2 linked regions of the Catenuloplanes niger genome follow. The protein of the gene in region 1 interacts with the protein of each later gene in a pairwise test. Links are inferred from orthologs where the notes say so. Each region holds a gene or a part of one and is shown in the gene's direction. Other genes may lie near its edges.

Region 1 (3,237 bases):
CGCTGCTGCCCCAGGTGGACCGGCTGCTCATCGGCGGCGGCATGTGCTTCACGTTCCTCAAGGCCCAGGGCCACGAGGTCGGGAAGTCGCTGCTCCAGGAGGAGATGCTGGACACCTGCCGCGACCTGCTCGCGCGCGGTGGCGACCGGATCGTGCTGCCGGTCGACGTGGTCGCGGCCTCGGAGTTCTCGGCGTCCGCCGCGCACGACGTCGTTCCCGCGGACGGGATTCCCGCCGACCGCCTGGGCCTCGACATCGGACCGGCGTCGGTCCAGCTCTTCGCCGAGGCCATCGCCGGTGCCCGGACCGTCTTCTGGAACGGCCCGATGGGCGTCTTCGAGCTGGCGCCGTTCGCGGCCGGCACCCGGGGCGTCGCCGAGGCGATCACCAAGGTCGACGGCTTCACCGTGGTCGGCGGCGGCGACTCGGCCGCGGCCGTGCGCACGCTCGGCCTGGACGAGGCCGCGTTCGGCCACATCTCCACCGGTGGCGGTGCCTCGCTGGAGTACCTCGAGGGCAAGACCCTTCCCGGTATCGAGGCTTTGGAGAAGTAATGGCGACCTCGTCGCGCCGGCCGCTGATGGCCGGCAACTGGAAGATGAACCTCAACCACTTCGAGGCGAACCTTCTCGTCCAGAAGCTGGCCGCGGGCCTCACCGAGAAGCAGCTGACCGACGTGGAGACCGTGGTGCTCCCGCCGTTCACCGACATCCGCACGGTGCAGACCGCGGTCGACGGTGACAAGCTGCTGATCGGCTACGGCGCGCAGGACATCTCGGCGCACAAGTCGGGTGCCTACACCGGCGAGATCTCGGGCGCGATGCTCGCGAAGCTCGGCTGCACCTACGTGGTGGTCGGGCACTCCGAGCGCCGCGAGTACCACAACGAGTCGGACGCCCTGGTCAACGCGAAGGCCAAGGCCGCGCTGGCGAACGAGCTCACGCCGATCTTCTGCCTCGGCGAGGGCCTGGACGTCCGCGAGGCCGGTGGGCACATCGCCCACTGCGCCGACCAGCTCGAGGCCGGTCTCGACGGCTTCACCGCCGCCGAGGTCGAGAAGATCGTCATCGCGTACGAGCCGGTCTGGGCGATCGGCACCGGCAAGACCGCCACGCCGGAGGACGCGCAGGAGGTGTGCGGCGACATCCGCGCCCGCCTGGCGAAGAAGTACGGGCAGGAGACCGCGGACAAGGTCCGCGTGCTCTACGGCGGCTCCGTCAAGGGCAACAACGTCGCCCAGATCATGGCGCAGCCGGACGTGGACGGTGCGCTGGTCGGCGGCGCCAGCATCGACGCCGAGCAGTTCGTGCAGATCGTGCGTTTCCCGGAGCACGTCGCGCGCTGACGCTCGTTGAAACGAAGGGGGCCCGGCTGGGCCCCCTTCCGCGTGCCCCGCGTGACTGTGACTTCGACCGCCCGCTATCCTTGGCGACGGCCCTGCCCAAGAGAGGAACGACCCGATCATGCCGATGTGGTTCGCCTACACGTTGATCGTGTTGCTGATCATCACGAGTGCCATCCTGACCATGCTCATCCTGCTTCACCGGGGCAAGGGCGGCGGCATGTCGAGCATGTTCGGCGGCGGCGTCACCTCCAGCCTGGCCGGATCGTCCGTGGCCGAGAAGAACCTCGACCGCTACACCGTTCTGGTCGGAATCGTGTGGTTCGCCTGCATCGTCGGGCTCGGTTTCTGGCTGAAACTCGCCGTCGACGGTGCCTGAGCGGCACCCGTAGTCGTACACTCTGCGCTTGGTCCCCGTCCTCGGGGCCAAGCGCAGAGTTTTTGTTTGCTTCCCGCCGCTTCCACCGATCCCCCAACGGACAGGAGCGAATCGTGCCGAACGGCAGCGCTATCCGGGGCACCCGCGTGGGCTCCAGCCCCATGCGCCCCACCGAGAGAAGCGAACCGGCCCCGCGCGTCCCCGTCACCTACTGGTGCGGCAACGGCCACACGACCGAGCTGCTGCTCGCGGCCGAGGCCCCGGCGCCGGAGGCCTGGGACTGCCCGCGCTGCGGCCAGCCCGCCGGCCGCGACCGCGAGAACCCACCCGGTCCGGCGCGCCCGGAGCCGTACAAGACACATCTGGCCTATGTGAAGGAACGCCGGTCCCCTGAGGACGGCGAGGCCATCCTCGCGGAGGCGCTGGCGGCGGTGCGGGCGCGGCGCGGCGAGCGGTAACAGCTGTTCCGAAGCCGATCCGCCCGCTTCCGGCGTGCCCTTCGGCTCGGCGGTCCCGTCACGGATCCGGGGCCCGCACCGCGATGCCGCGGTGCGGGCCCCGGCCGCGTCGTGACCGCTACGCGCCCAGGTGCTGGCGCAGCATGTCGCCCCAGCCGGGCTGGATCATGCTCTTGAAGCGCCACTCGCCGTGCTCCTTGGCCATGACGTCGACGTAGCGGGTCCGGCTGATCTCGCCGTCGATCGTCATCGTGGAGTCCGTCGTGACCACGGCCAGATCGGCGTCGAGGAACACCGGGCTGCGGCGGTTGTCGAAGTCGACCGTGGCCGAGCCCGCGCCGGCCATGCTCATCGCCGCGACGAACGTCGCCCGGTCCCACACCTGCCCCACGCACTCACCGGCGGAGTCGTCCGTCATCACCATCAGCGGGAAGAGCGCCATGTCGGCCATGGCCTCGATGTCGTTGTCGCGCGCGTGCGAGTCGTACCGGGCGAACCAGTCGAGCAGGGCGCCGACCTCGTCGTGCGTGGGTGTGTACGTCATACCGTACATTGTACGGGCCGGGTGGGCGGCCCGGGTGATCAACCAGTCGCGGGAGGGCGGCCGGCCGGCTGCGGCCCCGGCCGGCCGACGCGAGCTGGTTGATCACCCAGGTCCTGGGGGTGCCGAGACAGGTCTGTGGCGTCAGTCGACGAAGGGGTGGACGAACCAGTCGAGGTCGATTTCGACCCGGGCTCCGGCTCTGGCCTCGGCCTCGGCTCCGGCCTCGGTCGAGGTGCCGTCGGCGCCGCGCACACCGCCGGCGCCGGTCGCGGGGAGGCCGGCGGTCGCGCCGATGGTGCCGCCGGCGACGGTGGTGACCGTGCCGTCCACCGCGACGGCCGTCGCGGTGCCCGTTGCGGTGGCCGCTGTGCTACCGGCTGCGACGGCCGTCGCGGTGCCGGCTGCGGTGGCTGGGATTGGGCTGATCGCGCTGGCTGGAGCGGTGGGGGTGGCTGTGGCCGGCGCGGTGCCGGTGGCGACGGCCGGCGCGGTGCCGAACACGATGGTTGGCGCG
Region 2 (3,358 bases), 5.5 Mb from region 1 along the record:
CCACGCTGCTGGCGCTGGTCGAGCGGTTCTACGAGAGCACGGCCGGCACGATCCGGGTGGACGGGCGGGACGTGCGTGAGCAGAGCCGCGACGCGCTGCGGTCCCGGCTCGGCTACGTCGAGCAGGAGGCGCCGGTGCTGGCCGGCACGATCCGGGAGAACCTGCTGCTGGCCGCGCCGGACACGGACGACGCCCGGCTGCTGGAGGTGCTGGAGTCGGTCAACCTCACCGGCATCGTCACGCGCACCGGCCTCGGGCTGGACGCGCAGGTCGGCGAGGGCGGCGTGCTGCTGTCCGGCGGCGAGCGGCAGCGGCTGGCGATCGCCCGCGCGCTGCTCACCGACGCGCCGATCCTGCTGATGGACGAGCCGACCAGCAACCTGGACGCGCGCAACGAGGCCGCGCTGCGCCGCGCGATCGACGCCGCCGCCGCGACCCGCACGCTGCTGGTGGTGGCGCACCGCCTCTCCACGGTCGTCGAGTCCGACCAGATCGTGGTGATGGAGTCCGGGCGGGTGGTCGCGACCGGGCGGCACGAGGAGCTGGTGGAGTCGAGTCCGCTCTATCGCGAGCTGGCCGCGCACCAACTGTTGGTTCCGGAGGCGGAGTCGCTCCGGTCCGGCGCGGCATGGTCGGGTCGGAAACCGGGCTGATCTGACCGGTGCCCCTCACCACTCTGCGGCGTGATGAAGTAGCGTTTCGCACCATGGGTGTGTCGTCACGGTTGAAGAGCCGCTTCCAGAAGTTCCTGCAGCGCCCAGGGACGACCGTCGATCTCGCGCCGCTGCAGAAGCGGCTGCCGGCGGTCGAGGCGCTGGAGGAGGAGCTCAAGGAGCTCGACGACGCCGAGCTGACCGAGCGGGCCGGCGCGGCGGACGAGATCGTCGAGATCTGCGCGATCGGCCGTGAGGCCGCGCGCCGGGGCCTCGACCAGCGGCCGTACGACGAGCAGGTGCTCGGCGTGATGGCGCTGCTCTCCGGCAAGGTCGCCGAGATGGCCACCGGCGAGGGCAAGACGCTGACCGCCGCGATCGCCGCCTACGGCCACGTCCGCCAGGGCCGCGGCCCGGTGCACGTGCTGACCGTCAACGACTACCTCGCGGCCCGCGACGCGGACTGGATGCGCCCGGTCCTGACGCTGCTCGGCCTCACGGTCGGCTCGGTCACCGAGGCGTCCACGCCGGAGGAGCGGCGCGCCGCCTACGGCTGCGACGTCACCTACGTCTCCGTCTCCGAGGCCGGCTTCGACTACCTGCGCGACCAGCTCGTGGTCGACATCGAGGACCGGGTGCAGCGCGAGCTGTCCACCGCGATCGTCGACGAGGCCGACTCGATCCTGATCGACGAGGCGCGCGTGCCGATGGTGCTGGCCGGCACCGTGCCCGGCGAGCAGGACCCGGTGCACGCCGCCGCCGCGCTGGTCAAGGGCCTGCGGCGGAACCGCGACTACGAGATCGCGGAGGACGGCCGCAGCGTCGCGTTCACCACCGAGGGCACCGAGAAGATCGAGAAGAAGCTCGACGGCATCGACCTCTACGCCGACGAGAACTTCGACCAGCTCTCCGCGCTCAACGTGGCGCTGCACGCGCACGCGCTGCTGCACCGCGACGTCGACTACATCGTGCGCAACGGCGCCGTCGAGCTGGTCGACGAGTCGCGCGGCCGGGTCGCGCAGCGCCGCCGCTGGCCGGACGGGCTGCAGGCCGCGGTCGAGGCCAAGGAGGGGCTGTCGGCGACCAGCGAGGGCGAGGTGCTGCAGACCATCACGGTGCAGTCCTTCATCGCGCTCTACAAGACGGTCTGCGGCATGACCGCCACCGCGGTGCTCGTCGGTGACCAGCTCCGCGAGTTCTTCAAGCTCGAGGTCGCGGTCATCCCGCCGCACAAGCCGAACATTCGCGAGGACCTTCCCGACCGCATCTTCGCGACGCGGCAGGAGAAGGAGGACGCGCTGGTCAAGGAGATCCAGGAGGCCCACGAGACGGGCCGCCCGGTGCTGATCGGCACGCGCGACGTGAAGGAGTCGGAGAGCCTGGCCGCCGCGCTCGAGGCCGCCGGCGTCCCGTGCGTGGTGCTGAACGCGAAGAACGACGCGGAGGAGGCGGCGATCATCGCGGAGGCCGGCAAGCGCGGCGCGGTGACCGTCTCCACCCAGATGGCCGGCCGCGGCGTCGACATCCGGCTCGGCGGCAGCGACGAGGCCGACCACGACGAGGTCGCCGAGCTCGGTGGGCTCTACATGATCGGCACCGGCCGGTTCGACAGCGGCCGCATCGACGACCAGCTCCGCGGCCGCGCCGGCCGGCAGGGCGACCCGGGCACGTCCGTCTTCTACGGCAGCCTGGAGGACGACCTGATCGTCCGGAACGCGGGCGACATGATCCCGCCGTCGCCGCACATGGACATGGACGGCGTGGTCACCGACGAGCGGGTGGACTACGCGGTCGGGCACGCGCAGCGCGTCGCCGAGGGCGTCGGTCACGAGATCCACCGCAACACCTGGCGCTACAACGTGGTCATCGAGCAGCAGCGGGCGGCGCTCTCCGAGCGTCGCGAGCGCCTGCTCACCACGGACGTCGCGGCGGACATGCTGCGGTCGAAGTTCCCGGAGGAGACCGCGGAGGTCGACGACGAGGTGCTGAGCAAGGTCTCCCGGTCGATCGCGCTCTACCACCTCGACCGGCTCTGGGCCGAGCACCTGTCCTACCTGTCCGAGGTGCGGGAGGGCGTGCACCTGCGGGCGCTCGGCAAGCTGGACCCGCTGGACGAGTTCCACCGGGCCGCGGTGCCGGCGTTCGGCAAGATCATGCCGGAGATCGAGGACCGGACGGTCGACACGTTCGCCGAGATCGACGAGGTGACCGACACCTGGGAGCCGGCCCAGGCCAACCTGGTCCGCCCGTCCGCGACGTGGACGTACCTGGTGCACGACAACCCGTTCGGTTCCGAGCTCGACCGGCTCATCGCCGCGGTCGGCCGTCGCCTCGTCACCGGCCGGAAATAAACGACATACCACGCTCGGGTGAAGCCCGCCTTGTCCGGTATTGAGCCGGTAAGGCGGGCTTCGTGCTGTCTCACTCATCACCCACCGCATCGCGGGTAGAAGCCCAGCGTGATGTGGTTGCCGCCTCATGAAAATTCTCAGAATCCGTTAATCCTTCTGTGGCTACCGGTGCGTACATCGTGGCGAACCCAGCAGGCGTGCGGATGAGCCCCGCGCGCCGGCCGGTTCACGCAGGTTCCGAGTTCGACCGGGCGATGGGGACAGCAGGAATGACCGTGGGTTGCGCGAAACGACTTCATAGCTGAGGCCGTACGAAGAACGCGCTGGCCGTCAGGGATCCGGCCGCGCGCAACG

Evidence for each region.
Region 2: the proteins of secG (region 1) and secA2 interact in binary tests that used the Escherichia coli proteins (3 or more experiments, as listed by UniProt). The link is inferred for Catenuloplanes niger from one-to-one orthologs.

The regions. Positions count from the first base shown.
Region 1 is NZ_JAVDYC010000001.1:1,903,574-1,906,810, reverse strand. Bases 168-3,092 are described here. They hold secG (preprotein translocase subunit SecG), read left to right. Parts: upstream 168-1,463; coding sequence 1,464-1,721; downstream 1,722-3,092. Other genes in these bases: J2S44_RS08250 (hypothetical protein), read right to left, coding at 2,865-3,092; J2S44_RS08255 (nuclear transport factor 2 family protein), read right to left, coding at 2,298-2,723; J2S44_RS08260 (RNA polymerase-binding protein RbpA), read left to right, coding at 1,835-2,179; tpiA (triose-phosphate isomerase), read left to right, coding at 554-1,345; J2S44_RS08275 (phosphoglycerate kinase), read left to right, coding at 168-554. Outside these bases: more of J2S44_RS08275, read left to right, coding at 1-167; more of J2S44_RS08250, read right to left, coding at 3,093-3,237. UniProt on the Escherichia coli protein: Subunit of the protein translocation channel SecYEG. Overexpression of some hybrid proteins has been thought to jam the protein secretion apparatus resulting in cell death; while this may be true it also results in FtsH-mediated degradation of SecY.
Region 2 is NZ_JAVDYC010000001.1:7,436,489-7,439,846, forward strand. What follows is about bases 310-3,355. They hold secA2 (accessory Sec system translocase SecA2), read left to right. Parts: upstream 310-706; coding sequence 707-3,004; downstream 3,005-3,355. Other genes in these bases: J2S44_RS32495 (ABC transporter ATP-binding protein), read left to right, coding at 310-653. In the rest of the region: more of J2S44_RS32495, read left to right, coding at 1-309. UniProt on the Escherichia coli protein: Required for protein export, interacts with the SecYEG preprotein conducting channel.